Regions from separate parts of the Desulforhabdus amnigena genome, predicted to be linked through region 2. Evidence: riboswitches for the same ligand, from Rfam matches in the RefSeq annotation. Region 2 holds a riboswitch; each other region holds the start of a gene.
What was found. A riboswitch is a leader RNA that binds a small molecule or an ion and turns the genes downstream of it on or off. The one in region 2 is predicted to bind cobalamin.
Positions count from the first base shown of each region.

Region 1: it holds a riboswitch for cobalamin, as region 2 does, so the genes downstream of both, QMG16_RS10150 (sirohydrochlorin cobaltochelatase) here and QMG16_RS10815 (hypothetical protein) in region 2, are expected to answer to the same signal.
Region 3: it holds a riboswitch for cobalamin, as region 2 does, so the genes downstream of both, cobT (nicotinate-nucleotide--dimethylbenzimidazole phosphoribosyltransferase) here and QMG16_RS10815 (hypothetical protein) in region 2, are expected to answer to the same signal.

Region 1 covers NZ_BSDR01000001.1:2,368,311-2,378,928, reverse strand. The annotation lists gene QMG16_RS10165 (ABC transporter ATP-binding protein) at 1-435, opposite strand, end outside; gene QMG16_RS10160 (iron chelate uptake ABC transporter family permease subunit) at 432-1,520, opposite strand; gene QMG16_RS10155 (ABC transporter substrate-binding protein) at 1,520-2,794, opposite strand; cobalamin riboswitch at 2,832-3,004, opposite strand; gene QMG16_RS10150 (sirohydrochlorin cobaltochelatase) at 3,171-4,052, opposite strand; cobalamin riboswitch at 4,192-4,376, opposite strand; gene QMG16_RS10145 (cyclic nucleotide-binding domain-containing protein) at 4,621-5,079, shown strand; gene QMG16_RS10140 (DNA translocase FtsK) at 5,317-8,085, opposite strand; gene QMG16_RS10135 (hypothetical protein) at 8,301-8,456, opposite strand; gene QMG16_RS10130 (hypothetical protein) at 8,868-9,437, opposite strand; gene QMG16_RS10125 (IS5 family transposase) at 10,113-10,618, opposite strand, start outside.
Region 2 covers NZ_BSDR01000001.1:2,533,771-2,544,388, forward strand. The annotation lists gene QMG16_RS10770 (GNAT family N-acetyltransferase) at 1-727, shown strand, start outside; gene QMG16_RS10775 (hypothetical protein) at 1,131-1,328, opposite strand; gene QMG16_RS10780 (PAS and helix-turn-helix domain-containing protein) at 1,470-2,399, opposite strand; gene QMG16_RS10785 (Slp family lipoprotein) at 2,436-3,050, opposite strand; gene QMG16_RS10790 (hypothetical protein) at 3,192-3,371, opposite strand; gene QMG16_RS10795 (cob(I)yrinic acid a,c-diamide adenosyltransferase) at 3,449-4,018, opposite strand; partial or broken gene QMG16_RS10800 (cobalamin-dependent protein) at 4,366-4,927, opposite strand; partial or broken gene QMG16_RS10805 (acyl-CoA mutase large subunit family protein) at 5,001-6,503, opposite strand; gene QMG16_RS10810 (hypothetical protein) at 6,538-6,846, opposite strand; gene QMG16_RS10815 (hypothetical protein) at 6,840-7,277, opposite strand; cobalamin riboswitch at 7,308-7,509, opposite strand; cobalamin riboswitch at 7,755-7,939, opposite strand; gene QMG16_RS10820 (MBL fold metallo-hydrolase) at 8,046-8,885, opposite strand; gene QMG16_RS10825 (cytochrome c3 family protein) at 8,922-9,989, opposite strand; gene QMG16_RS10830 (DUF5320 domain-containing protein) at 10,600-10,618, opposite strand, start outside.
Region 3 covers NZ_BSDR01000001.1:998,809-1,009,426, forward strand. The annotation lists gene QMG16_RS04375 (DUF72 domain-containing protein) at 1-227, opposite strand, end outside; gene QMG16_RS04380 (hypothetical protein) at 705-905, opposite strand; gene QMG16_RS04385 (hypothetical protein) at 1,252-2,649, shown strand; gene cobT (nicotinate-nucleotide--dimethylbenzimidazole phosphoribosyltransferase) at 2,859-3,920, opposite strand; cobalamin riboswitch at 4,049-4,253, opposite strand; gene QMG16_RS04395 (DUF3303 domain-containing protein) at 4,276-4,554, opposite strand; gene QMG16_RS04400 (queuosine 5'-phosphate N-glycosylase/hydrolase) at 4,866-5,846, opposite strand; gene QMG16_RS04405 (4Fe-4S dicluster domain-containing protein) at 6,069-7,226, opposite strand; gene QMG16_RS04410 (FAD-dependent oxidoreductase) at 7,431-9,644, opposite strand; gene QMG16_RS04415 (CoB--CoM heterodisulfide reductase iron-sulfur subunit A family protein) at 9,650-10,618, opposite strand, start outside.

The DNA of each region.
Region 1 (10,618 bases), 170 kb from region 2:
GACCGGGCGGTGCGCCAGTTCTTCGATGCCCACGTCGGCAATGGCCCGCCACACCGCTTCCTCGTCCTTTTTGCCCAGCCGTCCCGCCCAGTCGGTGTAGGGATGGCGGCCCAAAGCCACGAGCGTCTTGACCGGCATCATGCCGACGGCGACCCTTTGGGTCAGGACCAGGCTCATGCGTTGTGCCAGCATGTGGGGGGAGAGCTCCTTCAAAGGTTCTCCTGCAATGCAAACCGTGCCGGATAAGGGGGGGTGCATCCCGCAGAGGGTTCGGATCAAAGTCGACTTGCCGGCGCCGTTGGGGCCGAGGAGACAGACGAACTCCCCTTCGCGCAGCGCAATGTTGATCCCCTCCGTGACGATGCGCGGGGGGCGCCTGGGTTTCCTGTATCCGACAGCCAGATCCCGTGCCTCCAGCAGTGTTTGTCTCTTCATGTTCCAGCCTCCATGGCATTTCGACGGCGAAGAATCACGCCAATGACGACCGGTGCACCGATCAGAGCGGTCACCGCGTTGAGGGGCAGTACGACCTGAGTGCCGGGCAGCTGAGCGATGAGGTCGGCCAGCAGCGCCAGCGTCGCCCCGAGAAGAATTACGGCGGGTACGAGAACATGGTGGTCCGATGTCTTCAGCAGCAGACGGCACAGGTGAGGGACCGCTATTCCAAGAAAACCGATGGGGCCGCAATAGGCCGTGACGGACCCCGCCAGGAGCGAAGAGCCCAGAATGATCCAGAAGCGCGTGGCGCGGATATTGACCCCCATGCTGCGGGCGTAGCCTTCCCCCAGGAGAAATGCGTTCAGGGGTTTTGCAAGGAACCGGGCCAGTGCGAGACCCATGATCACGGTCGGAGCGAAGACCGTGATCTGTTTCCATGTCACTCCACCGAAGGAGCCGAATGTCCAGACCACGTATCTTTGCATCTGTTGTTCGAGGGAGAACTGCATGAGGATGCTCACCAGAGAGCCGCTGATGTAGCCGAACATGAGTCCGATGATGAGCAGGGTCACGTTACTCTCCACCTGGCGTGCAATCCCCAGAACGATGCTCAGAACCGTAACGGCGCCAAGCGTTGCCGAAAAGATCAGGGAGAAGTTCCCCGAGATCCCGGTTTTTTCCACCAGGATGCTCCAGCCCATCCCCCCGGCGGTCATGATGGTCAAGGCCACGCCGAGACTCGCTCCGGAGCTTATGCCGAGGACAAAAGGGTCTGCCAGTGGATTGCGGAACAGGGTCTGCATTTTCAATCCGGCGATGCCCAACGCCGCTCCCGCAAGAGCGGCAGTGACCGCTCGCGGCAGGCGGAAGAGCAGGACGATGTTTCGCCATCCGGCAGGAGCGTCCTCATGCCCGAGCAGAATGGAAATGACGCTCTTGAAGGGAATCAATACCGAGCCCAGAGAGAGCTCCAGTGTGAAGACGACCGCCAGCGTGGTGATGAGTCCCGCCCAGAGAAGTGTACTGCTCCGGGAGAGGGTTTGTGCTGGGTCGGCATAAAAAAAAGAGGGAATGTTCCGCATCAGTTTTCTTTCTCCGCGTGGAGTGGAAGCTGCCGGTACCAAATGCGCTGGTGGGAAGGCAGTCGATCCGGATGGAAAATGCTGATGAGATCGGCGAGTACGAGGTCCGGCCGGGCCATCCCCGTTTCCCAGAAATCGTTGCCGCCTCCGGGCCCTATTTTGGCGTTGTTGTTGTACACATGGCCCGTGCGAAAGGCCCGGAATGCACCGTAACGCTCGTCGGCTCCCGACAGTTCTTCCAATGAGCTGCAGGCCCCCGGATTCAGCCAGAATGCCGCATCCCTGGCGCGATCGAAGACCGTTTCCATGCCAATGGGCATGACTCCCGTCGACGTGTCGTCGCTCCAGAGGTAGTCCGCCCCCGCATCTGCCATGAATTTTGCGTGGTAGCTTTTGCCTCCGGCGACATACCATAAGTCACGGTAGACCATTCCGTACAATACCGTGGGCCGTTCCGTCACCGTCCCCATCTTTTCCGCCAGATCTTCATAGCGCATTGCTATCTCGTCGAAGAGGCGCTCGGCTTCCGCCTCTTTGTTGAAAAAAGCGGCAATGAACTTTATCCACTCGGTGCGGCCCAGTGGCGTAGATTCCATGTGACAGGCTTCGATGACCGTTCGAAAGCCGGCTTCAATGAGTTTGGGATGTTTGTCAAACTGGGGAATGCCGGTGCCGTGGGTTATAACGATGTCCGGCTGAAGAGCGAAGAGCTGCTCCATGTTCAGTTCTCTGTCCATTCCGTTGCTTCCGCAGCCGATTTCAGTGACCTGCCCCTGCTGGATCATTTCTACCACCTTGGGCGTGGTGACACGTGTACAACCGGAAAATCCCACCAATGCCTGTTCAATCTGAAGCATAGGGAAGAACGGCACGGAGCTTGTGCTCGTAAGAGCTGCCCGCCGCACCGGGACCTCGACGACCACGGCTTCAGGAGGCGCTGTCGGAGGCGTTTGGCCGTGCGGCACGAGGAGGTAGGTGAAAGTCACTTGAGCGTCACGCCAGGGGGAGAGAACCTGAATCTTTTTGTACGTATTGTGGTATTCGATGGTGAAGCCTTTGGCATATCGAATCCGCGCCTTGCCGGGAAAGAGGTCAGCCTGCCCGTGCTCCGTTTGAGCTTCATGCTCCGCAATGGGCGCGGAAGGATGGGGAGGTTGCGGGAGCGTATTTTCGGCCATGAACATCGCCGCACAGGTCGCGATGGAGATGAAAGGAAAAAAAGCCGAAAGGATGCAGAAAACAATACGTGCAAAGGATGAAGGAAAAACGTACATGGATGGGGCTTTCCTTTTCCCCCCTCGGGGATTCGGTGAAAAGTTCCGGCATCGTTCAGGTCTCCTGGCTCACGTTCATCCTAATCACCGCGCCTTCCCATCACGCTTCTGGGCATGACAGTGGCACCATGCGGTTTTCGTCCCGATCACAGTCGCGGGGCGGCGGAAGATTTGCACTTCCTTCCCTTGAAACGATGCAACTTGTTCAATGAGTTTTTGCTGTTAGAGTTTTTAGTACCTCTTACCACGAAGGCACAGAGATCACAGGGGAATTCCATAGGAATTCCAAAATTTTCTCCGTGCCATCCGTGTCTCCGTGGTGAATAACGAGATACCGGAATCCGCCAACTCCCTTGAGCGGATCGCAGCCCTCTTTTCAAAAATGAGCAAAAGCGGCAGCGAGATGATCCAGCCATATCTCGACAATCTCAGGGTATTCGGCCGTGCCCTTCAAAACGGCCTCGCTCGCGATGCCGTTCTTGGTGAGAACCGACTTCCAGCTGTCCGGCTCGTCTCCCGCCATGTCGTTTCGCGCATGATCACCCGCTACGAGCATAAACGGCATGAGATAAACCTTTTTCACTTTTCGTTCAGTGAGTTTCGGCAAAAGGTCATCCAGGGCCGGGTACCCTTCCACAGTGCCTACGAACACGTTGGGATCGAGTTCCTGAAAAATTTGGTTCATTGCCAGGTACAAGGCGTCGGCTGGATGCTTTTCACTGCCGTGGCCCATGAGAAGAACCGCTTCTTCCGGTTTTCTGCTGGCCGGAATATGTTTGATCATGGCTTTTGCCGCTCTTTCCATGTCTTCCTTGGAGGAAAGCAGGGGCCGTGCGATTAGTATTTTCTCAAAACCTCCCGACATCTCCTGGAAGCAATGAGCGTTCTGGTAGAGATCGTGGAACTCGATTCCGGGAATAGTGTGCAAGGAAAGGATGGCGCAATGGGTGTAATTTTCGTTCATGAGCTTTGCCAGAGCCACTTCGGGGGAATCCATGATCTTGCCCTGCTTGGCCAGTTTGGCTCGAATGATACCGGATGTATAAGCCCATCGGATCTCAACACCCGGAAAGCGTTTTCTGGCTTCAGCGTCAATCACGTCAAACGCCTTTTGGGCTTCGGGTACGCTTGTTCCAAAGGCTACCAGCAAAATCGCCTTCTTTTCAGCCCTCTTTTCCCCATGGCCGGCAAAGGCATTGACACTCAAAGTACTCAAGAAAACGAGCAGGCCCATTAGAAACAGCCATTTTTGCAGCATTTCGAAATCCTCCCTTTTGTTTTCGGTTCATTGCAAGCGCGGCAAGGCAAAAAAAAAATCCTTAGAGCTGAATACTCTAAGGATTGCACCCTGGTTCACTTAGTCCTCGATCAGGTCATCGGATATCTCCACGCACCGATTTCCAAAGCAACATCAGGCAGGTCTTCTGACTTGCGGATCATTCTACTCTCCGAACCTTCCCATCCCGCTTTGAACGGACAGTGGCTCCTACGGATTTCGTCCCCGGTAACAGCGGCGGGACCGTTCCCGAATTTCACGGGATTCCCTTTTAAACCAAGCGGCACCTGACATCCATATTGTTTATACGGCATCATCTATACGAGATACTGTCAGATATGTCAACAATCATTCATGTACCTTATGGAAAAGCAGGCAGGACAATACCTCGACAAAGTTCCCTGGTTCATTGTTTCAGCTTCACATGCCATTGCGCGTTCATCTCTAAGCGATTATCGTAAGACAATAGTTAGGAAAGTATTTTAGGGACGACCTTGAATTCCTGAGACAAGACTGAAGTTATTCCACAACTGCAAAGAGGAGACAGGTTATGACGGAGCTTCTGCGAGAAATGTTGGAACACCCCCTCTTTAAAGATCTCAACATTGGAAACATCGAAAAGCTTGCCAATTGTGCTTCTGAAAAAGACTTCGGGGCCGGAAGTGTCATTTTTGAGGAAGGTGGAGAGGCTGACCGGCTTTATCTCATTCGCAGCGGCAAGGTTGCCATTGATCTCCCGCTGCCGAATCGAACCCCATTGACAATCTACACCATCGAAGGGGGGGGAGTTGTCGGCTGGTCATGGCTTTTCCCGCCCTACAAGTGGCACTTCCAGGCCAGAGCTACGGAACCGACACAGACGATCTTGATCGATAGCAAATGCATCATGGATCTCTGTAAGAAGGATCATTCTTTTGGTTATGAAATGATGCAAAGGGTCTCTCACCTGATTCTTGAGCGATTGGAAGGAACCACGCAGCAGTTGGTAAATTCGTTCGATGTCCCCTAGAAATACCTCCCGGATATATCCTGTGGGTACGATCATTTATTTGTCGTGTTGAATCTTTGGGCGGGAACCGAAAAAAGAAATGCCCTTCGGTTCCCGTCTGCATCTGTTCGAGGGTGATCTGAAGGGCCTTTGGTCTTTGAAAATATCCGGCTATTGGCGCCTGACAATCTCTAAATTCTGCGCAGGCGCAAGCTGGGACGTTGGTGAATGGTCCGAGAAAGCATTGGCCATACCGGATTACTCTTGCCGTGCCGGCACCAAAACCGTCCGACTGCCATTGCTTTCCATCGGACTGACCAGGCCGGACGCCTCCATCTGCTCGACAAGCCGGGCGGCGCGGTTGTAGCCGATCCGCAGCTGGCGCTGAACGGCGGAGATCGATGCGCGGCGGGAGCTGATCACGAAGGCGACGGCATCATCGTATAGCGGATCAGACTCGTCGCCGAACCGATCCACCTCCGTTCCTCCATCCTCGGCATCCGCCATTCCATCGAGTACGCCATCCACATAGTGTGGCTCGCCGAACTGCTTCAGATGTTCGGCCACGGCATACACCTCATCGTCCGCCACAAAAGCGCCATGCACGCGCTGCGGATAGCCGGTGCCAGGCGGCAGGTAGAGCATGTCCCCCTGTCCCAGCAGGCATTCCGCGCCCATCTGGTCGAGAATGGTGCGGCTGTCGATCTTGGACGAAACCTGAAAAGCGATGCGGGTCGGAATGTTGGCCTTGATCAGCCCCGTAATGACATCGACCGAAGGACGCTGCGTAGCAAGGATAAGATGGATGCCGGCGGCCCGCGCTTTCTGGGCCAGGCGGGCGATCAATTCCTCGATCTTTTTCCCCGACACCATCATCAGATCGGCGAGTTCGTCGACCACCACCACAATGTAGGGGAGGGGCGAAAGCGGCGCAGGGTCGTCCTGAGCCGGGGAGAAAGTATCAACCAGCGGCTCTCCGGCGTCGATGGCTTCGCGTACCTTTTGATTATAGCCCGCCAGATTGCGAACCCGGAGCCCACTCATCAGATGATAGCGCCGCTCCATCTCCCCCACGCACCAGCTGAGCGCGTTGGCCGCAAGCTTCATGTCCGTTACCACAGGAGCCAGCAGATGAGGGATGCCATCGTAGATCGACAACTCCAGCATCTTCGGATCGATCATCACGAAGCGCACCTCGTCGGGTGTCGCCCTGTACAACAGAGACAGGATCATGGCGTTCACACCGACCGATTTGCCCGAACCGGTCGTTCCTGCCACCAGGATGTGCGGCGCCTTGGCCAAATCCGCCACCACCGGTGCGCCGATGATGTCCTTGCCGAGCGCCATGGCCAGTTTTGATGTATGAGACTGGAAAATCTCGGACGATAAAACCTCCGAAAGGCGAATCATCTGACGGTGCGGATTGGGCAGTTCCAGCCCCATGCATGTCTTGCCCGGAATGGTTTCGACCACGCGAATGGATGCCACCCCCAGGACGCGGGCCAAGTCCTTCATCAGGCTCACCACCTGCCCGCCGCGTACCCCTACGGCCGGCTGTACCTCATAACGTGTGATGACGGGGCCGGCATAAGCGTCCTGAACGTTCACCTTGACGCGGAATTCGGCGAGCTTTTCCTCGATCAGGATGCCGCCGTTGATCAGGTCGTCCTGACTCATTGACGCGACCGCCAAATCGGCGGGGTGAAGCAGCGAAACAGGCGGCAGGCACACCTCGTCATGGAATTCAGATTGGACAGGGTTGCCTCGGTTGCCCGCCGCAAGGGGTGCGCACAACACTCCCGGCACAGGCCCGCCCGCCGCGAGGTCAAGAGCATGTGGATCCGCTGGAAATTTCTGCGCATCGTTTTGGAATGATACCGCCGGGCAAGGAAGCCCGTCCGGTTTAAGTATCGGCTTGTACGGGTTTGCCGGGGTAAGGGTATAAGAGTCCTTCACCTTGCCGATGTCCGGTTCGCCGCTCGGAACCGCGCTGACCAGGCCCCCATTGGACACGCCTGTCGTCGGCACCCTGGAGTCACTTGCCGGGAGAGTTCGGTCAGATGGCGCCACCGGCGGATGCGGTGGCCTTGTTTTTACGAGCGGCTTCGCGCCTTCCACGACTCGCCCCGGGAGTTTCTCCTGTGAACCGCAACGGGCGGCATCGATGGTCAGTTTCGGACCACTGCCCGGATTACAGGCAGGCCGACATCCCCTGGCGGCCTCTCCAACCGTCATTCCTGCAAACCTCGACGACCCGGCGGGCATGACGGGCTTTGGAGCGGGAGCGTCGACGCGCCCGCTGTGGGTACCGGAGCCGGCCCCGCGCAGGCTTTCCTCGGGCGTATCAGAAGAGGTCTTCCGGGTGCTGCCGGACAGTCTCTCGCCATAGACCGCCATTAGCCGTCGGCGGATCTCCTCGATATCTATCGTGACCGGCGGCCCCTTGGCGGAATGCGGTTCGGACGCCGGTGTTCGATCGGCAAGCCCTTTGCCTCGATACCTTTTCTCCAGGTTTTCCAATATTGATGGAAGATCAATCACCTCCTCCGGTTCAGCCCGTGGGATCGACTTCTCGTGTTCCCCTCCCGCCGCCATACCGTCGGTAGCCAGGCGGAAACTGTTTTGCGGACGCAATGTGGCTTCTATCGACGTTTCCCGCGCGCGGGCCTGTAACGACCATGAATGAAAAGCAAACGGCCGGCACAATGTATCCTCCGCCGACACCTCCTGTGTATGCCCGATGGGACCTTCGACCGGGGTGCTCTGCGTGCCGTCTTCGTGCAAAAGTAAAGATTCACTCTCTTCCTCTTTTTTCGAGGAGGGAGAATGAGCGCCCGAGTGCAACAAACGCGACGGCACCAGGTTTGCTGATTTCAGACAGCTTCCCAAAGGTTCCAGAATATTTCGCCACGACCGCCCCAACCAGAACGGAAGACCGATCCCCAGCCCGAATCCCGCCAACGCCAGCCCAACCCAGGGAGACCAGGGCACCAGCATCATTGCGGCGATCACGCATGCCAGGCCCAATCTCCACCACTGTTTACCTGAATTCCTACTGAAATCCATCACCGTACCAATTTATTCGCCAGGCAAGTGGATCACCGACGTGCGCTTCGGCATAGAGCCGCAACACGGCCTGTGAAAGAGAACTTGCCGAAAATGGCAGGGCAGAAGGATTCCTATCCCTGCCACTGCAATCATTCAAAAGATGCGCAAGACACGCAAGAAATATATGGCCTGCGTTATCGACCGGTACGCGGTTGAGATGCAGCGCCCTGAGAGGTGGACCCGGTCGAGGTTGTTCCAGATCCAGTGGTTCCCTGATTTTGCCCTCCTTCGGCAAACACCACGCCGGTGGTAAGAAGAAGGGCCAGCATCACAACAAGCAGTGTTCTCATATCGTTCACTCCCTTTTGATAGTTTTATGGAATATTGCAGCAGGCTTCCAACTATAGTGGCCCTGCATCTGTAAAGCAACGGTATTTACAGAGGCGGGCCCGGCCAAGGAAGTGCCCTGCCTATTGCGTGTCTATTATAATGGATCATGGAGCAACTTCATGGTGAACGACACGTCCGGCAGTGCGAATACATATGGGTTGGCACCCTCCACGCTCGAATACCAGGCAATCGCGAAGGCGGTGCGTGGGTAGCTCTCGCGGACCCGTTTCACCAGCGTCCGCGCATTCCAGGTCGACCCGTTGGCGTTGGTACAGCGGGTCGCAAGCGTAATGTCCGCCAGTACCGGTTGCCCCATCACCCGATATGCGGGAGCGGCGTTTGTTGGTGTAGCCGTAAGTAGAGCAAAGGAGTTATTTTGCCATCGCTGCGCGTTTGATCGCAAAGTTCAATGCACCTTTGCACTCATTGGCTACCATTTCGGGTTCGGCGTTTCTCCACTCCGCCACTGCTTTTTGCGCGAGCTCTTGGCTAATAGCGCTGTTTCGTATCTTGTGGGTCAGCATTTCGGAGATTGTGCCTCCATCCTTTCGCCTCAGTCCTTCAAGGAGTCGAGTCTGAAAGATTAGCTTATCCTCAATCTTCTTTGCCAACACTTCAATGGTGGAATTGCCTCTCAACTCACCCGCTATCACATCAGCCACCTCATGCGCCATCGCCATCACAAAAAGATCTTCGAGCTGTGACGCCTGTTCACGAGTAAGCAGGCTCTGTTGGGCAGCAACAATCTCTCCGAGTGAGGCAACTGATTGGCGGAGTTGCTCATACCGTTCGGCCTCCTTGGGCTGCATTACGAGTACGTAATAGAGCACAAGAAAAACGGCAAGGCCAAAAGTGCCAACGAGTTGAACAGCAACTGCCCAGCTTTTCGGCAGACCGGCGATACCAGTTTCATTGGATGTTGTATGGTCTTCATCGGGCATACGCTCTCCTTTGCTGTTTTCGGACTAATGTAAAAGATATACTCCGCCCGGATGAGATCCTGACTTCTTGATGATCCTGTAGGAGTGGCTTCCAGCCGCGATAGAAATAGCCGGCTCTCAATAGAATTGCAGCTAAAAATCAAGATCTTAACCGTTCGCAGTATACAATACCTCCCTCTTATGCTGAACTCTTGGGCTCGGATGTTTGGTATCTCTCATAGTCCAAATTCTCGATGGTCTCGGGGCTGAATTTGACTCGAATCATGGCGCTATCCCTCCTGTTTGGATTCTTCATGGGAAGAGGGTAATCACCATGCATCGCAATGTCCAACTCTTATCCATTCACAGTATATATTGCCCCAAAGGAGAAGCTCGAAGGCCGAGAAAGTATCATCTTTGCCCAACGCGATCGCAAGTTCGATATCTCCCCCGAGCGCAGGCTTATCCATCGCATAGAAAGGGACTGGGTCATCAATGATTGACCGGCAAGCTCATCCCCGGTTAATGTTGCTGCATCCGGCGAAGCGGACACGCTGGAGAGCGACTCGCTGGGGGATAACCGGCTGGGGGTGGCGACGGATGACCATCAGGGGGGAGCAAACCCGCCCCTCGCTAAGTACTCCAGCGCGATAATTACGCAACCAGATTTGTTCAACCCTAGGTTCTGTTGACATTTCACCTCAACCAGATGAGAGCTGCGACAAAGCCAAGAAAGCCCAAGAAGCTTCTGTCGAGCTTGTCGAATCTGGAGAAAATGCGTCTGAAATGTTTGATCTTGCTCATAAAGCACTCGATCAGATGTCGTTCGCGGTAGCGGCATTGGTCGTATTCGCGGGGCTCTTTGCGATTGGACCGGGGTGGAATCACAGCAGTAGCTCCAGATTGGGTGATCGCCTGGACGAAGGCATCCGAATCATAGCCCTTGTCTCCCAGTGCATGAGCGAAGGTGAAGCCCTCGATAAGAGCCGGTCCCTGTTCGATGTCACTCTTCTGACCGGGAGTGAGAATGAACCTCAGGGGATTTCCCAAGCCATCTACCGCTACGTGGATCTTGGTGGAAAAACCTCCTCGGCTGCGCCCGAGAGCCTGTGTCTCTTGTCCACCGGATCTTTTGAGGGCTCCGGCAGCACAGGGATGGGCACGAACAATGGTGCTGTCAAACATGAAGTTCTCCATATCGG
Region 2 (10,618 bases):
CGCGATCATCTCCACGCGGCTCTCGCATCCGGATTACTATTCGGTTGTAGCTGAATTGGATGGAAAGATCGTCGGCAGCAACTTCCTGGATGAGCGTTCGGTCATTGCCGGAATCGGTCCGGTATCGGTCGATCCCCCTGTGATGGATGCTGCGATTGGGCGTCAGCTTATGCAGGCAGTGATCGATCGGGCGAGTCAGCGGCGGTTTCCGGGCGTACGAGGTGTGGTGGACGCCTGGCACTATCGCATGCTTTCGCTTTGCACCAAGCTGGGTGCTGACAGCAGGGAGGCGCTCACCACGATGCAGGGACCGCCGCTTGCCCTCAAAATCCCGGGCTATGACGTCCGACCTGCACGTGAAGAGGATTTGCCCGCCTGTAACCGCCTTTGCTTTCGCGTCCATGGCCACGATCGTGCAGGTGAGCTTGTTGACGCTTTCCGACAGGGGACGATCAATGTAGTTGAACATCTGGGAAGGCTCACGGGCTATTCCACCGGAATCGGCTGTCGCAGCCACGCTGTTGCCGAGTCCAATGACGATCTAAAAGCGTTGATTGGTGCTGCGCCCGACTTCTCCGACGCAGGCTTTCTTGTGCCGTCGCGCAACGGAGATCTGTTTCGCTGGTGCTTGAGCCGAGGGCTCCGAGTCGTCTGCCAGGCGATTCTTTTGACCTTTGGGCTTTATAACGACCCAGTCGGTGCCTACCTGCCTTCGATCACTTACTGACAGCACGTCCTGGCCCGGTTTGTGACCCAGGGAACCGTTCCCATTCCATCCACACAGCGGTTTTGAGTGAAGGCGGTTGGTCAGTGAATAAATCACTGACAGGATTCAGGCGCAAAGGATTAACGACCGAGTCCCATCTACATTATCAATCCCAATAGCGATCCATCTGTGGTGGATGCCATTGCCAAACGCCGTGAGCAGGAAGTCAGCGTTGAACAGATGGTTGAGAGCTTCACTATCAACGGCGCCTATGCCGTATTCAAGGAAAACGAAATCTTCTCTCTCGAAGTCGGTAAAAAGGATGAGCCCGGAAGAAACTCATTGCGGGAGAAAAAAGAGCGGAGTCGATGGGAACCTCATCGCCCCCGTCGACTCCGTTCAGTCAGCAGCATCAAAATTTTCCTCAAGCGTTCACGGCAACCAGCGAAATGCCCAGTTTGTTTTCCAGCGCCTGGATCTTCGCCAACTGATCCGCACTGATGTCGGCGGGTTCAAGGGAATGACAGGAAAATGCCAGGAGCGGGCGTCCCACTTCTTTTTCCAGTGTTTCAATGGCGTTCATTTCCGCTTCACCCAGTTTGGTTGAAAGGCTGCACAACATGGTAGTTCCTCCTTCTTTCAGGTCGTTGACCTCTGTAAAAAGTTCCTTCCAGCAGGTGCATTCCATGATTTAAAGATGCCACGATTTTACGAGAAGACAACGGTAGAAAATCAGGTGCTTAGCCGTAGTAAAAAACTACTACTAAGAGAGGGAAAGGAGGTAAGAGCGCAGGTTGGTTTTGACGTTGTTCAAACCCAGCTTTTTCCGGATGTTCTTCCTGTGGAATTCCACGGCATTCGTCGACACGCTCAGCGTTTGAGCGATGTCCTTGGTGGTTCGGCCATCCTTAACCAGGGCCGCGACCTGAATCTCCTGGGGGGTGAACTGGAGATGCTGTAAACTCAGCCTGCATAAAAAGGGTGAAACGATTTCCTTCAGGTGGGATTCCATGATCTCCAGGTAAGCTTTGTATTGAGGGGCCAGGCACGCACTTTTCAGTTTTTCCAGATAGGGGAAGATGAAATTTCTGACGTTTACCAGCACATTCTCTTCCAACTCCCGCTTGTCATGCTCTCTTTGCTGAAGCAACACCTTCAAAGCCGTATTGGCTTCTTCAAGATGGCGCGACTGCTGTTCCAGCTCCGCTTCCCTTTTTCTGAGGGCTTCTTCCGCCAGTTTGAGAGCGGTGATGTTTTCATGACTGACCACCACCCGGACTGTCCCCGCTCCCGCAAGACGCGTGGCGCGCATGTAGAACCAGCGTTTTTCATGTGGAGAATGACAGGGATAGTCAATGACAAATTCATCCATTTCCCCCGCTATAACAGCGCGGATACCACGGGCCACCTCTCGGGCCTGTTCGGCCGAATCCCCCACCGAGGACTCGCAGAGTTGGATGTAGTTCACGGCAAGAGTATCCGGACGCATGCGAATGGCATTGGCGTGAGCAAATGCTTTCCAGGCGCGGTTGGTTTCAATGATGACACCGTCCAGGTTCAAAATGGCAATGTGAGCGGAAAGAGAATTGAGCACCGCTTCGGCAAACCTCTCGGCATCCTTGCGTCTGCCCTCTTCCTGTTCGAGTACACTCAATCTTTCCAGGAGTTCCTGGCGAGTCAGGCCCCGTTCCACACGTCCCTCCTCAGCAAGGTATTCCCATCGTTGAACTCAGGGCCACCAGTAATAGCGCCATCCCCAATAGGGATACGGATAATATGGATAGTAGTAATAAGGAGTGGGGGGTTCTTTCGGCCACAGGTTTATCTCCTTGACGGCAAGCAACGGGTAGGCATAGTCGATATCCCCCAATGGCAGAACCCGCTTGCCCACCAATTCACCGGCCACGGTAACGGTCCGTCCTTCCGCATAGATGGCGGGATCCAGGTAACGTTTGTCGAGAGCGAGAAAGCGCCCTTCGGATCTGTCCACATCTCTGGGGCGACTCTGAAAATCCATCGGCTTTTGCAGCACCTTGAGCATCGTCCCCTCGGGAGTGTTTCGCGCATCGAGGATGGTTCCGCCCCAAATGAAGGTCTTCCCTACATAGCGCTCAGGGTCTCGCAAAACTTCTCCGAAAGGAATATCCACAGCGGCTTCTTTGCGAAGCTGGGGGGATATGGCTGGCGCACACCCCAGAAGGATGACAAGCGCCAGAAATACACCCGCACTCCTGCGATACCCTCCAAGCCGATGCAATGCGTTGAACTCCCGGATCAAATCAAGACCCTTGCAGGGGCGGTCCGCCGTTCCCTCAAAGGCAAAAGTTATGTTGTCCCAAAACATGACAGATCACCTCATGCGACAGGTTCACTCCTATTGACATAATTAATGCCGATATAAAAGCCTTTCAAGCTCCCCACAAACTTTGCCCCGGAGTTCTCTGCCCACCGCCCTCCTATCGGGAAAAAATCCCGACTGACCAGTTCATGTTTTTTTGTGGCCAATCACAGCCATGAGGGGTAAACCACAATGCCTCGTGTAGGTTTCCTTCGCCTCAATCGCCTCCCTGTTGAACCGCCTGCACTCTTCACAGCGCGCGGTTTTGCTGTAGGAATATTTGACAAAATGCCGGCCGCACTGTTTGCATCGGACTTCGATTTTCATGCAGATCCTCCCTAAGGGCATAAGTGACTCCGGCCACAGCAGCTCCGCGCCACCCTTTTCCCGCTCTCCCGCCGTGGCTACTGACTCCACAACACATCCCCAACGCCGTGCATGACGTTGCAGAAACGGGCCAGCACGAAGAGGTAATCCGAAAGGCGGTTGAGGTAAACCAGGAACTCCTCTACCTGGGGCGTGCGCTCTTCTTCGCTCATGGCGGAATACATGGCAACGACATCCCGCTCAGCTCTTCGGCACACCGTACGAGCCACATGGGCCAGGCCCGCCGTTTCGTGACCACCCGGCAGGATGAACTGTGTGAGGGGCTCAAGCCGCTCCTGCATGGCGTCAATGGATCGTTCCACGCAACGCCTGGGCGCATCCGTCATTTCCGTCAGCACGCAGGCCGACTGTGAATCAGGGGTCGTGGCCAGCCAGGCCCCCATGCTCAACAGGTCTCCCTGGATACTCTGGAGCTGAGCCACTGTCTCCTTTTCTTCCCGTAGAAGCCTGGCCGCAAGCAGCCCAAGAAAGGAACTGAGCTCATCCAGATCACCATAGGCCTTGAGTCGATCGTGGCTCTTGGGAACCCGCTCTCCACTGAAGAGGCTGGTGGTCCCACGATCCCCCGTTCCAGTATAGATTTTCATCTTTTATCTCCTTCAGGAAGACATCCGCCCCACTATGCCGTGGCGGACTGAATTTTATATCTTTCGAGCCTCTTGCGAAAACGCCCTCCGACCATTGCCCGGATGCTCTAAAAAGCAATCTGGCTCTTTTCGGAAAACCGCCTCCATTTTAACTTGACATTGTCAGATTTCATTTGAACCACGGAAACACGGAGAACACCGAGATTTCATTTGGAGGTCTTTCTCTGTGCCCTCTGTGTCTCCGTGGTTTATATGACAATGTCACATAGATGTGTGAGGGTAACATTATGAGCTTTCATGAGGAAGGGGGAATCCCGTCCCGGATCATTTTTATGTGAGGCATGACTTCACGTATGCCTTGACGCTTCAAATCTCTTCACCAGCAGGTCCGCAGCCATGGTGGCCGAGAACCTTCCACTGACCACCCCACGTTCGATCTCAGGCAGGACTTTCTGAGCCGCCACGGGAATGACCGTACCCGAGCCGAAGATGAGGGAAGCCCCCTGCTCTCTCAGGTAGTCGTAATCCTGAACAGGAATGACACCACCCGCGATGACCACGATGTCTTCTCGCCCCAGCCGCTTCAACTCCTGCACCAGGGCCGGCAGGAGGATCTTGTCTCCTGCAGCGAGGGAGCTCATGCCGATGGCGTGCACGTCGTTTTCCACCGCCTGCGCTGCTGCCTCTTCAGGTGTCTGAAAAAGCTGGCCGACGTCCACGTCGAAACCCAGATCGGCGAAAGCCGTGGCGACTACTTTGGCACCTCGGTCATGCCCGTCCTGGCCCATTTTGACCACCATGATGCGGGGACGGCGGCCTTCAAGCGCTTCAAATTCATCGGCCATTTTTCCGAACGATTTCCACTTCCTGCTCTTCTCCGAATTCCGTGCTGTAGGCCCCCGATCTTGATACGAAAATCCCCCAGTTGATCATATAATTTGAATAGATCCGACTGGAGGCGATAGGCCTGCACCTGCCCTGCGCGTTTGCTCTGAAGGGCCTTGAAGTCCATGTTCGGCGCAGCCAGCGGAATTTCCTTCAGGTTGGGATACATGTTTGTGCCGACTTTTATATCTTTGCGGGTATCGATGTTCTTTGCCTTCCTAGCGGCCACGGCGGCCTGCGGCAGGCCTTCCAGGAGAGCCTGGGTCATACCGCCTGCGGCTTCCACATCCTGAAAAAGCTTCCACGCCTTGCGGGCCACGGAGTCTGCCAGCTTTTCGATGTACCAGGAGCCGCCGGCAGGATCGATGGGATGAACGAAATGCGCCTCCTCCTGCAAGATGATCTGCAGGTTGCGGGAAACACGTCGGGAAAACTCATCCGCCGGGCGGATGGGCTCATCGAAAGGACAAACATGCATACTGTCCACTCCTCCCATGGCGCCCGAGAAGGCTTCGGTAGTGTTGCGCAGCATGTTCACATAAGGATCACAAACAGTCTTGGTGTACGCCGAAGTTCGGGCATGAATCGTCATCTTTTGGGCTTCGGGGCTTCCGCCGAAAGCCTGGACAACCTGAGCCCACAAGAGGCGTGCAGCCCGGAGCTTGGCTATTTCCATGAAAAAATTGGGACCCAGGGAAAAGACGAAGCGCATGCATGGAGCGACATCGTCGACGGAGAGCCTCCTTTTGCTCAACTCGCGAAGGTATTCCACTCCCGTTGCAATGGCGTAGGCGAGCTCCTGGACGGCGCTTCCGCCCGCATCGTGATAGGGACTCCCATGCACCAGGATGGTTTGAAGATGGGGAGCATGTCCTTTGGACCAGGAAACAAGCGTGCTCATGGTATCGTAAGCGGTGGCAAAAGGAACCCGAAGCTTCCCTTCCGTGACCAGCTCGGCCAAAGGATCGGCGCCCACGCAGCATCGAATGTCAGCCAGAGAATCTCCCTGATGGCGAAGGTAGGCGGCAAGAAGCACCACCATGGGCAGAGCGACCGCCCCGGCATGGATCATGAGGGGTGTCGTGCGCAGGTCGATGCCTCGCAGGGCGGTACCGAGTTCATCCACCGTGGCGAGAGAAAGGCCGTTTTTTCCCACCCAGTCATTGTTGCTGTGGACATCGGGGTCAAGCCCCCTGCGGGACGACCGGTCAAGCACGAGCTTGAGAGCATTTTGCCCCCGAGCCAGGTCATGCCTGGCCACTTCATTGAATTCCTGGGGTGTGCTGCAATCGATTTCCTGGCAAATGTCCCAGGGCTTCAATACATAGCCTCCGGGCTCCGTCCCCCGGGCATATGCCGGATAGCTGGGAAGAGCCCCCATGTGGGGAAGGTCCTCCACGTCCTTGGCCCAATACATGGGCTGCAGGTCTATTTCTTCATAGGTTTTGGTGATCACCTTCTTTTCGAAGGGCGCCCCTTTGAGACTGGCCACCGCTTCCTGATACCAGGTTTCGTAAGTGGCCGGCTCGAATTCAGGGAAGAGCCTGGGGCTGTCGCATCCGCAGGTCTGATGAGCGTTCGCATTGAATTCGTCTGCCATGATTTGTTCGTCCTTAGTTTGAGAAAATGATGCGCTATGCTTGTGTTTTATTTACGTCGCGCCGGGCGGCCTGCTTGACGAAGCGGTAGACCTTCCCCTGGCCCATGTCGAGAACCACCGTGTCGCTTTCGAGCTCGATGGAGGCGGCTCCCAGCAATTCTCTGTAGTAGCGGCCGTCGTAAAAGCGGACGGAATGGGTGATACCTGGGTGAGCCCAATCATCGGGCAATCGAAAGACCTGAACATGGCTTGCCCGCCCCAGATGCATGTTCTCTCCATTGAGGGAGAGGACTGTGTGGTAGAAAGACATGTAACTTTCGGTGTTGGAAAGAAGGTTTAACATGTGAGCTCCTTGTTCATGGGTTTTTGATGGAAGAGCAAATTCGGACCATTGCGGAAGTTGGCTGGAAGCTTTTCTTCCAGAAGGTCCAAAAGGTACAGGGCCCTGGATCTCCCGATTTCAAGGGGCGAAACGGCATCCACGTACACGGATGGATCTCTGGCAGGCGTGGAGAAAGAATTTCCAGTGACCGGCATTGCTTCCGGGACGCATCGGGAGGACTTATCATAAGCACCGGAATCCAGTGGGGAAGCGTGAGCCCATAAGCAAGCACTATCGGAATGGACTCCGGCATAAATGGCAGACATCGAGACCCCACCGGTGCTTCCTTCAGGACGATTACCTGTTGAAATATCTGCGATATAAAGGCAGGAAACAGAAAGGACCGCAAGAACGCAGCACGACTTGAACCGAAGCGAGGTACACCGGCACATAAAACCTCCTTCCCCCCTCGGGGACAACAAATCAGGTTTTTCCGTCGCTCAGGCCTCCTGGCTGCCGTTCGCCCTACCGGCCGCGCCTTCCCATTCTCCATCCGAGAACAGTGGCTAACATGCGGCTTTCGTCCCGGTCACAGTCGCGGGGCGGCGGGAGATTCTCACTCCCTTCCCTGGTGCTGACAGATTCAATATCGGTTTGGCAATGAAGTGATTGGAAAAACTAAAGGATCATGCCTCGTTACATGCTGCACCTCCAGGCTGTTGATGTCCGGGCATCCGGAAGCCCCCGGCAGAGCCTCCGGATGGTCAAGAGATGAAAGTGTGTTGAGGAGGGGCCAAAGCCTTTCGTGAGCGAGACGAAAGGTGCTCAGCTTCAGCCAAAAAAAAATCCCCAGAGCAAAAAACGCTCTGAGGATTGCACCCTGATTTACTTGGTCCTTCAGTGAGCCACCACATATATCCACGTACGGACGACTCTTCATGCATCAGGCAGGTCTTCTGACTCCCGGATCGTCCTACTCTCCGAGCCTTCCCGTCTCAGCGGCGTGAAACAGTGGCATGTGCGGATTTCGTCTCCGTTTACAGCGGCGGGACCGTTCCCGATTTTCACGGGATTCCCTTTTAAGCGGCAATGCACCTGACAGCGATATTCGATTGTGGCAGAACAAGTAGCACGGTCTTTCACACCCTGTCAAGAAATAAAACGGGCCATGAAGGCAGTCGTTGGCCGCATGGAGATCCGGCGCCGATGGGCCCAATCCCTCATGGAACATTCAGCGAGAAACCTCCATGTCCGGCTTGCACAGGGCAATCCAAATGCTTTTTGAAGTATTCGACGGCCCCATCGCCGGTGCAATGGCAGGGAATGAGCGCAGCAATATCGTATTCCCTCAATGCTGCGGCCGTTCGTTTCAATCTGTCCATATCCGCATTCGATAGATGAAACCCTCCCATTAACACACGAATACGCCGCTCACCCGTTATATCTGCAATGCGACGCACCGTATTCACCAAACCTCCATGGCAGCATCCGACACAAATGACGAGACCTTCCTCTGTTTGGATCCAAAGGGCAAGATCGTCCTCGATGGGATCCGGACGCAATCCGATCGGGTCGAGAAAGAAAGGGCCGCCCGTATCTTCGAAATCAGTCTCTCTTGGAATGGGGCCGGTGATTCCAACCCGTTCGAGGGGAAATACAGGTTGTGCGATATAATGAATCTTCTCATCGGCCAAATTCATTACAGCGCTCATGGAATCGGCTGGCATCTGTATGGGCTTTGCAACTTTATCCCGAACACTGTAGCGTGGCAGGAACGCCGCCGAATGCAAATATACATGAGCGCAAGGAGCACATCCAAGTACGTAGGGGATGGCACCGGTATGATCATAGTGTCCATGGCTCAAAACCACGAGATCGGTCCGGCTCAAGTCCACGCCAAGCATCCTGGAGTTCACTGCCAGAGCATCTTTCTGGCCTGTATCAAAAAGAATTCTTTTGCCGTCAACCTCTATCCAGAAGGACAGACCATGTTCGGCAAGCAGTCCATCGGCAGACTTGTTGTCCACCAAAATTGTAATCTTAACCCGAGGCAAACTCATCGACTCTCCCCGTCCATGTAGGAAGCCATCGCAACTCTATTTTTCGCTCTTTTGCGGCTTTCCCATTTTCTTTAACTGTTCTTCCGTCAAAGGAGAACCAAATCCGACATACTGTATCTTCGGATCGGCTGGATTGGAAATCGGCGTCCATGTTCCGTTTTCATAATTTTGATATACACAACGGTACTGCACTCCTTTTACGACAGGAATCACCCCTTTCAGATTGAGTTCTTTTCCTCCTTCAAGCCAGGAAAGATCGATACCCCCCTTCAATGTTTTCTGGACAATTTCTGTTGCATGACATTCTTCACATTTGGTCCCCTCTTTCATCACCGAATGACTGAATTGAGGCGCAAATATGAGGAAAGTTTTATTTCCCGGGGCTACGAAAGATTGCATATTCGCCGACGTCACCTTTCCATTGTAGTTCATCAGAAATTTCCAGCCGGATACGGGAAGAGCTACCCTTTTGTTTTCTTTCATCATGGTCTCGAAGTGGCAACTGTTGCAGCTCACAACATGACGCACATGGCAGGCTTTACAGTCCAGCCTGTTTCCATGAACAGTGTGCGAGATGCTTTCCGGCCCCGATTCGTGGCACTGCTCACACGTCACGTCCATTGCTCCCGGCTCTTTCATTGACTTATACTCCATCCCATCGCCATGGATTTCACGTGCGGTGTGGCAATCCATACAGCCCATCCCGTTTGCAACGTGAACATCAGGAGTGTTCGATTCCTTATCGATCCTCATGATCATATGTGCCTCGCGAGCGTGGCAGCCCAGACACTTCTCCTGATCTTTTGCTGTAGCGACAGAATAGGTGGGTTTTCCCTTCACCTCCACCTTATGGCAGGCATCGCATGAAGCGACATGGCACTTATTGCATCCAGCTTCCGCGTAGGGAATACCCGTAATGGTTTCAAGGCCGCCATTTGCCTTGTCATACCAATAGGCCATTCCTCTCGCTGTGGCGTGCAGACTGGAAGAATAAAAACAATCCTCCTTTTTCGTTCCCTGAGCAGAGCCAATGACTGCCAGCCCCAGGGCAACCATAGCAATCATGCTTCCAAAAATGAGACCGGCAAGCAATTTTTTTTTCATTGTTCCTTCTTTCATCATTCCGTTTTCGGTGAAACCGGTTTTTCGACATTGAACAAACAGCTCCCGCCAGAACCATGAGAGAGCCCAAACCTTCGCTTCAAAGAGACAAAAGAGAGCAGAAAGTATCCGCCTATTTTGGTGCCCATCCGAAAACCTATCCTCCAGAGCGGCCCCTCCCCTTCAATTCCCTCTTCGAGGGGGTGGACTAAAGCCAATAAGGGCATTTTTTCTAAAATACAGCAAATTCAATATGTTATACCAAAGCAGGAATTAAAATAAAAGTGGCTTGAATAGCCGCTTTAGCGGGAAGGGCAAAAAACTGCCCTTGTCAGAGGACTACGAGGGGGCCAAGGTCCATGAGTGGCTTCCGGATAGGCTCTTAACTTGGCATTGCTAGATTTCATCGGAACCACGGAGACACAGAGGGCTCAGAGAAAGACTTTCAAATGAAAACTTAGTGTTCTCCATGTCTCTGCGGTTTATATGAAAAAAGGCTCATGGTTCATAGCTCATGGCTCATGCTGACATCGCTTTTCAAGAGCATTTCCCGCTTTCCCTATCACCTTGCATATCTTTGCCCTTTTTTCATTTTTCCTTGTGACTGTTCCGGTCATGGAGGTTGAAAAGCG
Region 3 (10,618 bases), 1.5 Mb from region 2:
AAATGATTGAAATACTCCTCTACGCTTTCCACGGGTAAAACATCTTCCTGAAATGTTCGCCCCTTGATCTTTTTGGAACGGCTGGATATGCGGCCTTTGTAGCGGTCTTCCGAATAAATCTGCCCCACCCACCCCAAATAGCGGTCGCTCGCTGTTCCTATAAAAATATCGGGATGCAATTCTCTAAAATAAAAGTGTTCGAAGTCAAAACCCTGTCGATCAGACATGATCGATCCTTAACAGCAGGAGATTTCTCCATTCTTCCTGAAGTGCTGCATCATATGTCCTGTGAGCTCGGCAATTCGAATTCGCCAATGCGGTCACCTCCGCAATTTGGACAGCAGGGTTGTGGATCACCCATTGTAAAATTGACTCGAACCAGTTCAAAAGCATTTCCGACCCAGCCACAGTCCTCACATCTCAACTGCTTATGTTCCATCATTTCTCCTTAAACCAATTTTGAATTCCACTGAACATGAGAAGACGGGACCAGCAATTCTCTTTTTGGACGTCTTTCATGATATTGGCATTTGCGACATCCCCTTCAATCCCCCTTCAAAGCGGGACTTTGTTCTAAAAATTTCCCCCTGAGAGGGGAAGTTTTTTAAAATGAGAAGCACTGCCATGGGACGATACAAAGGGATCTCTATGGAAAGCAATGGATCTGGAAGGACTCGAACCCTTGAATCCACAATCAATCCCATCTATGCGTCAGATAAGGATTTCTCTTTTCGCTGCCGATAAAATTCCATCAGAAATTCTGTTTCTTTCGATGAAAGGTCGAATCTTGAGACAGCTTCATTGACATACTTCATCGGCGACTCACTGGGAGATTCCTCCAGGCGTGCAGAAATCCATTTCACAGCCCTGCGGATGGATTCCCCTTCGGGCATAATATTGGCCATGACTTCATTCTCCTTACAATTGCTTTGATTGCCATCATATTATAACTATAATATATCTCCTAATGAACCGCTCGATAAGGTCATTGCAAGTACCCCCATCGATCCTGAGAGCATTTTTACAAACAAATATAATAATAACAGATTCACCTTAAATTTCAGACCACATATTGGCAATAGCCATTTGAAAAATGATCGTGCCAGCATAGGTGAGAAGGCAGCAATAACGATTGATTTTTCTTCGCACAGTAAATCGGGATAAAATCAAAAAACGAGAGGGCTTCCTCTCAAGAGAGAAAATAATTTCTTCACGCTCAACTGGAGTTCCCGTTGGGTGAAGGAGGCCGCATTGAAAAACAATCTCATTTTTGATTTCCGAACCATGAATCCTACCACGGACAGCGCTGAGCAGGAGCAGGAAGCTCTGATCGGAATTCTCATCAAGACGGTGGAGCATTTCTTCGGTGGTTTCCAGAAGATTTTTGGAGGCGCATCCGATCCGAGAGACCAGAGGAAGATCAACTACCCTCTTGCATCTCTTTGCTTTGCAGGAGTTCTCATGTTCTTGCTGAGACTCGGAGCCAGAAGACAGGTCACATACCAACTCCGAAAGAATGAGCCCTCCAGGGAAAAGTTCGAGATCCTTTTCGGTGTCGACTCCTTTCCCCATGGTGATACCCTTAATGATCTCTACCTCAGGCTCTCTCCGCAAGAGGCTCAAGAGGCCGTTACCGGGATGGCCGAAACCCTCATCAGAAAGAAGGTGCTCTCTCGCTGGAGACTTCGGGGCATCTACTATGTTGTGGCTGTCGATGGGACGGGGACCATTTCCTTCGACAAGAGACATTGCCCGTACTGTCTCACCCGGACTCACGGAACCAAGACGATCTACTACCACGAGGTGCTCGAGGCAAAGCTCGTGACCCCAAACGGATTCGCCTTCTCCCTTATGACGGAATTCATCGAGAACCCCGGGGAGAATCCCGGCAAACAGGACTGTGAGCTCAAGGCTTTCTACCGGCTTGCACAAAGACTCAAAGAAAGATTCCCCCGGCTTCCCCTGTGCATCAGCCTCGATAGCCTCTTTGCCGGCGGCCCCACCTTTGACCTGTGCAACCGATACGGCTGGAAGTTCTTGATCGTTCACAAGGATAACCTCCCCTCCGTTGAGCAACAGTTCGAGGCCCTCCAGAGATTCCATCCTGAGTGTCACCTCGAGTACCGGACAGGCAAAGAAGCCAGAATTCACCAGCAATACCGGTGGGTAAACAACATTCCCTATATCGATACTGAAAACAGAGAGCACTCCCTTTGCGTTCTCCGGTGCCTTGAGACCAAACCGGATAAGACAGGGCAGATCAGGACCACTCGATTCCAGTGGGTTACCAATTTCAAAATCAGTCAGGCAAGCGCCATCGAAATAGCCAACGATGGAGGAAGGAGCAGATGGATCATTGAAAACGAGGGCTTCAATGTCCAAAAAAACGGGGGATTTGAACTGGAACATGTTTACAGCAACAATGATGTCGCCTGCAAGATCTTCTACCTTCTCTTGCAGATCGCCTGCACTCTTTTTCAGCTCATCCAAAGAGGCAGTCTCTTTCGGAGAGCTTTCCCCACGGGAGTGGGATCGGCCAAAAACATCGCGTTCAGACTTCTCGAAGCTTGGCGCAACCTCAGGCTCGCTCGGGACTTCCTCGATAGAGTCCGGGCACAGCCATTCCAAATACGATTTGACACTTCCTGAAGGATGTCCATGTTCCAGGCTCTGATCCCCCATACATCTATAAATCTTTATAAACAGCACCAGAATGAGTGCACATGGGATAGCTGTATCTTCAACCTGGGATCAACTGCATTGAACGCCATGGGAGCACTTTTGAGCTGTGGTTAGATCTACTGGATCTTCACTGCTGGTGAGAAGGGAAAGAGCTCCCCTTCTCATCCTGCAGTCTATCAGTGTCCCGTATCTGTGACCCCCGCTTCTGCAAAGGTTTTTATTTCCTTGAGGACCTTCGCAGACGCTTCGATAATATTCATAGCCAGGGCAGATCCCGTACCTTCTCCGAGACGCATCTCAAGATCCAAAATTGGACGCAACCCGAGGAGCTCCACCATGGTTGCATGTCCGATCTCCAGACTCTGGTGTGAAATAAAAAGATAATCCTTCGCAACAGGCATCAACCGGCAGGCAATCAGAGCCCCGGCTGTGGCGATGAAACCGTCGCACACGATGGGCGCCTTCACTGCCGCAGCTCCCAAAACGGCTCCAGCAAGACCGGCAATTTCAAAACCTCCCACCTTGGTCAACACATCCAAAGCATCTTCAGAATCCGGCTGATTCACTTTCAATGCCTTTTCGACCGCCCTGACTTTTCGATTGAAAGCTTCATCATCAATCCCGGTGCCGCGACCCGTCAATTGTGAGACGGGTTTTCCACTGAATGTTGCAACAATGGCCGTCGAAGGTGTGGTATTGGCTATTCCCATGTCACCCGTACCAAACAGTTCATACCCTTCCTCGAGAAAGGCCTTCTCGACCAGGCCAGCCCCAAGGAGCAGTCCCTGAATAGCCTGCTCTCTGCTCATGGCGGGACCTTTGCAAATATTTGCTGTTCCCTTGCCTATTTTTTTATGCACCACCTGCCATTCTTCGGGGATGTCTGCCGCCACTCCGCAATCCACGACACGGACATCAGCTCCAGCATGTTTGGCCAAGATATTGATGGAAGCCCATCCCTGGATAAAGCTGAAAACCATTTGTCCGGTAACTTCCTGGGGGTATGCACTGACTCCCTCTTCTGCCACACCATGATCTCCAGCCATGGTGAAGATGAGCTTCTTTTTGACTGACGGCGTCAGAGTACCCTGAATGGCAGCCAGACGTGAGGCAATCACTTCCAAATGTCCAAGCGAACCTCGAGGCCGGATCTGAGAATGCAGTCTCTCCCATGCCTTTTCTTGCCATTCCTTTGAACAGGGTTCAATACGATTCATCAAGTTCTTGAGATTTTGCAATTTATCCTCCTTCATGAATTACTTGAACTATAACCGTTCCAAAAAAAAATCCTTCAAACTTCTCCGCAAAGGGATGTTTGAAGGATTGCTTGATGGCTTCGGCAATCTCGAGCCATTACCCTGAAAACTCAGGCATCCTCTCCATCGCAGGTCTTCTGACTTGCGGTTCGCTTTACTCTCTGTTCCTTCCCATTCCTTGCCCAAAATATACGGGCTTGCAGGAACAGTGGCTGTTTCTCAGATTTCATCCCCGCTCACAGCGTCGGCCAAACGCTACGGTTTTTCACCGTATTCCCATTTAAGCACACAGGCACAACGAAGAGGCTTAACAGAAAAAACTCTTTCTCGAAAAGTACTAAGATTTTTTGAGGGTTCTTTTGATGAGCTTAAGCGCTTTTTCTGTCTCCATCACCGGGATGATTTCAGCCACACCCAGATCCGTCCAGTTATAAATGGATGATGCGAGATGAATTTCATCATCGGCCTCGAAAAGACGGAATACGCGATGCCCCGAAATGTCAAACCACTCCCCCTTGACCGTCACTCCAATGTCCTTTTCCTTTCCGCCCATGCCTCTTTCGATAACCAAATTACGATCTTCCGGAGAATAATTAAAAATGGCCATAAACAGCATAAGAGGCTCCTTTCTCAATTGTGGAGATGGGTTAAGTGCGCACTCCTCACGATGACCGACGTCATGGTCTACAATAGAGCTCGGTGAAATCACCTGCCCCAACGCCACTCGGGCGCGACAATCAGGAGCAAGGCCATCCCTGCTCCATCAAAACAGAAACTTGATTTTTGGTGGTGCCCCCTGAAATTCTTATAACACATTATAGAGAACTCGATAATCAGAAAGTAAGCAATTAACGGTATTGCTGACAGGCGAATGTTCAGAACGACGCAGATTCAAGAAATATTCATTCGGCACTGGATGTGACATGTTCAATAGAAAATGGTACGGCAGCGATGGTATGGCCTCTTTCTGAAGGATTCCATCTGCCCCAATTGCCAGAGCCAGTTGTCAACCCAGGTGCTGCTGACTTCTCTTCCCTGTGCCGCAAATGCATTCTTTAGTGCTTCCACCGCCCATACAGTCATCGCCCGGATTTCTATCTCTTCCTCACACCCCTGAGACAATACTTGCATGGAATCGACCTTGCTGGCCAAGTCCGGATGGTATGAGATCACTCCCAATGCTCTCAAAACTTGAGGTAACTTATAGTCGGCAAAAGCCGTGAGTTTATCCATATGTATGAATTTTCCCCACTTTCGTCCAGCAAATGCCAGATTCACATCCGAAATGAAGATTTGTGCTCTTTTCCAGAAATAGACTTCTATCTCACCATATCGAGCGTCATCGCGAAAACTGGGAAAAGAATCCACGATTTTTTTTACTGCGACCAGGGCATTTCCTTTTGCCGACTCAAGTAGATGAATGATATCACCCCGCCACGTAGAGTTCAGAATCCGACCCGCTTCTCTAAGATTGAAAAGCCGTTCTTCAAAGAGTGGAATTTCCACATTTCCCGACAAAATCCCTTTCAGATCATCGGCAGAAAGATTTGCCAGAAAATCCGGTTGAGTGATAGGAATCCCACTTTCTTGAGCACGCTTGAGACTTGCAGCCAACCCCCAATAACCTGATCGGGGACTTCCACCGTAGTGTATTGTCCAGGTCGGTTCGCCCACATCTGGCCAGAAGCAATGGTTTAAAATGTCCAAAACAAAAATCCAACGAACGGTTTCCTCGGAGTCATCGAAAAAGTGACAAACGTTTTGCCATTCTCCCAAATCCCGAAAATAATCTCCCCATTTTTCCACAGCGGGTCGCACCAATTCGGGATGAAAGAATACACGACTGCATCGAGAAACGACTGCTGCTATCGATGGTAAAATAAAAAATTGAGCTTGATCATTTCGCATTGTTGGTGCTCCTCATAGAGGCACACAAAAGGCATGGAAAAAAACAGGTATTGGAATCTGAAAAACGAATATATTATAACATCTGGAAATAACAGCCTAAAAATATTTCATCTCAATAACAAAGCCCATGCGAGGACCTTTCCAGCACCTTACATGGGCTTTTCTTTTTGGAATGTAATTTTTCTGAAAATTCAAGAGCGATGATGATAATGAAATGTTCGATCAGGAAGTTGCAGCTTCTACAGCGATCTGACTTTCAGTTGCCGGTGCCAGAACCTCCTGGGCATACCGCTCCTTTACTCTCAGCAGGTAAATCACTACGGGCCTATAAGCCAGATGGGCCCATTTGGCGAAAGGTACTTCCAGAACAAGCATGGGAACAGCTACCATCATATGAATGATATAAAGGAAATAGGTTGTAGCGGGCCAGTCCAGTAAGCGGGTGAAGTGAACAAAGATGCCGGTCAGGGTTGTCAACTGCAACAAAATGAGAAACATCCAGTCGGTCGGATGGGAATTTTGATAGGGCGGTTTGTTCTTCTTCAAACGTCCGATGATGGCATAGGTGGTGCCGTATAGGATCGCAAACGTCGCATAATACCCCACCAATCGTACGGGATGCGAGAACGCATATTCAATGTGATCGCGTTGAAACCATCTGATGAACACAACGACCAACAGAAAAACGGATGAGTACCCCGTCATAATCATCAGGTGTACGAACCATTGCATCTTGTCCGAACATTTGCCGAAACGCTTTTGAGTCAGAAAATGAAGCAACAGTTCCTTGGCTTCGGTAGCATAAATCCTGAGAGGGACCTTAAACGCCAGCTTCCCCATAATGATTCTAAAGCACCGAAAAACATTGCTCAAAAGCAGAAAGGAAAGGATTCCACCCATTATGAGATCTGCAATTTCAATATGTTCGGCAGGCCATAAGGAGTTCAACGCGGCATGTTCCCAATTAGGATGGCCAGTATTGAAAATGAGAAGTCCAATTCCGACCAACAAGGCAACAATAGAGATGGCGATGATTTCAAATCTTTCAGATGTATAAAATTTGCGGGCAAAACCTGTCCAATCGTAAAGAGAGGTCAAATAGCGTCGCATGACCATCATGGTTTCACCAGGGTCCGCACCGCGAGGACAATGGGTTGAACAATCTCCACAATAATAGCAGAGCCAGGGTTCCGGAGCATGGAGCAATTTTTCTCTCTGTCCCAATTGGATGAGCCGCACCATTTTTCTTGGAAAAGGATTCTCGGGTGTCGAGAGAGGGCAAATGGCCGTACAGTTTCCACAGTTAAAGCATTTGTTGGCGTCTTTAAGACCGAAGGATTCCAAATCTTTTATCAAGGTGGGGTCGACTCTGTTACTCATCGCAATGCCTCCTGTCACTATAGAAGTTAGGAAGATGACTTTCACAAAGCAAAGTCTGATAAAATCAGGAGCCTGGAATGCCTCAACGCCAAGCAATCTCACGAAAAAGGCGCCGGATGTTCCTTTTTTTACCTTCGGTTCAAGGCTCCCGATTTGTATCGGCGCCCCCATGTTCTCGATGGACATGGGGGCAAGAGAAGAGAATTAGTATCCCTTGTAGGGGTTGGGACCTATTTCATTGAGTTTTTCAGCGAAGGAATCAAGGAGAGCGGGGAGTTTATCATAGTCGGTAATGGCAACAGCTTCAAAACGAACGCGATCGGATTCCAGTACAAGTCGATCCAATGTCTCTTTGACTTTGCTTAACCGAATATTTGCAAGCTCACTTCCTTTAATGAAGTGGCATTGATAGTTTTCACCATGTTGACAACCTAGAAGCAGAACACCATCAATACCCTTGGAGAGCGAGTCAGCAACCCATACAAGATTCATGGAACCAAGACAGCGCACAGGGATAACGCGCACCCAGGCATTGTAGGTCATGCGGCGCAGGCCGACCATATCCAGCGCAGCATAGGCATCGTTTTCACAGGCCAAAACGAGGATACGAGGCTTTTCGTCGTATTCTTCAGGCACATTGATAGATTTGATCGTATCACCGATCATTCCCACCGAATAGTTCTTGAAGGAGATGATACGTTCCGGACATGCACCCATGCAAACACCGCAACGGCGACAACGGGTAGGCTGAGGCAGCGGATTTCCCTTTTCGTCTTCGTTAATAGCACCGAACGGACATTCTTCCGTACAACGCTTACACTGGGTGCAACGCTGCATGAAAAATTCAGGGAAGCTTGCATCACCCACGCGAGGATGTACGGCCAGACCGCGGCTCGTGAGTTCAATACACTGAATCGCCTTCAATGCAGCACCCGTAGCATCTTCGATAGAATTGGCCACACCCATGGGGCGGCGTACGGGGCCCGCCGGATAAATACCCGTACGACGGCTCTCATAAGGGAAACAGATGAAGTGAGAATCGGGGAAACCATACTTTAGACCGGGAAGTTCAGGTCCCTGCCGATACTGAAGATTGAGAATGTCGGAAGCAAGAATAGCGTCCTGAGGAGTTTCAACTTCGGGTTCGCCCTCTTTCTTCTCTTTGGCTTTTACATCCTCACCAAACGCTGTTCTGGGAACCATACCCGTAGCCAGAACGACCAGATCCAGATCGCCGATAACGATCGTATCGCCCAAAAGCTCATCGAAAGCCTGGACACTGACGTCACCGTTACTGACCAGCACTTCGGGATCCTGGCTGCGTACAAAAATAACGCCCTCTTCCTGGGCCTTTCTATAGAAATCTTCACCCTGACCGGGAGTCCGAAGTTCTTTGTAAATCACATAAACGTTGCTCGAGGGATCTTGTTGCTTGACCTCGATGGCCTGTTTCAAGGCGGTAAAGCAGCACACCGAGGAACAATACGGCAGATGGTTGGGATCACGCTGTCCCGCACATTGCAGAAAGGCAACATTCTTGACCATCTTTTGGTCACTCGGGCGGGTGATCTTGCCGGAGAGGCTGATTTCTTCAAACTGGACATTGGTGATGACGTTGGGAGATGCACCATAGCCCAGCTTGGCATCCAGTTTAGTGGGATCATAAGGTTCCCAACCAGCAGCCTGGACAACCGCACCAATACGATGCTCCATCTTCGAGCCGTTTTGGGAGATGGTAGCATTAAAAACGCAAGGGCCACCAGTGAGTGATTCTACTTTTGCTCCCGTGTAGACTTTGATCTTATCATTTTGTTGAACCGCCTGAATGATTTGATCGATGTCGTTGGTCTGGACTTCTTTATAAGGAAAGGTGACTTTTTTACCGACTTTCTTCTGATAACCACCCAACTCAGCCTGCTTTTCCACCAGGACAACTGAATAGCCGGCTTTGGCCGCTTCCAAGGATGCGGTCATACCTGTCAAACCGCCGCCCACCACCAGAATATCGCGAGACAATTCCTCTTCCGGCTTGTAGGGTTCGGGAAGCTCCATCTTGCTGGCTTTTGTAACGCCCATTCGGAGGTAATCCTCAGCCATCATCTGAGTATCTTCTGCTTTGGGCGGCTGAGACCAGGCAACCTGTTCGCGCAGGTTGACACGTTCAATGATGGTACCCTCAAAGTTGAAAACATCATACATGACGCGAGGTGAGCAGGCTGCTATGACGAGCGTGTTGGCACCTTCGTTGGCCATATCGTCTCTAATGAGCTGAGCCCCTTCTTTACTGCAAAGGTTTGCATGGACCTTACATATGGGAACCGACAGCTCCGAGGTCGCCAATTCGCTCAATTGATCTATATCGAGGGCATCTCCGATGCCACATCCAGTACAAATATATACTGCTAACTTTTTCTCCATTGAGTCTACCTCCTGGCAATGGATTGGATAGCTTTAAGTGCGGCTGCCGTGCCATCTTGTACCGCTTCAGAAACGCCAACGGGGGTTCTTGTGCAACCAGCGGCATAAATGCCCGGTTTGGCCTCAAGTGATGCCACAAATCCGTACTCATCACTGCCCACGGTCCCAGGAATCGGTGAATCGGACGTATTGGGCTGCATTCCTGTTGCCAGTACCGCCATATCCACAGTTATCTGATGCAAGGCTCCAGCAGCGGTATCTTCGACCCGCAAAACAAGGTTCTTAGTGGCGGCGTCTTCTTCTATCTTGGCCACCTTTCCTTTGAAAAACTGAATATTCTGGTCTTCTTTGACCTTTTGGTAGAAATCTTCAAGCCTGTCCATTGCCCGGATATCGATATAGAAGATGTAGATTTTGGCGTCGGGGTATTGGGCGCGTACATATGTGGCCTGCTTCATGGACGCCATGCAGCAAATGGAAGAGCAGAACGGAAGATGATTCTGGTCACGGGAACCAGCACATTGAACAAAAGCGATCGTTTCAGGAGCCTTGCCGTCCGACGGCCGCACAATCTTGCCCTGCGTAGGTCCGTTCCATGCAGCCAAACGCTCCATCATCACGTTGGTGACAACGTTGGGGTACTTCTTGAATCCCAGAGTATCCAGCCTGGTGGCGTCATACGGTTTCCAACCGGTTGCCCAAGTGATGGCTCCCACCTTCAGGTTTACGGTCTTGGGCTCCATGGTCAAATCGATGGCGTCGTAAGGACATGCATCCTTTACCTTTTGCGCGTCCGGACTGGCGACCAATGCCGGGTCCAAAACGAAGCGCATGGGGAAAGCCATGTCATGGGGCAGATAAGCCGCCTTGATTTTGTCCATACCATAATTGAAGGGGTTGTCAATTTCCATGCTGGTGGCTTCTGCGCACTTACCACAGCCGGTGCACTTTTCATTGACATATCGAGGGTTCAA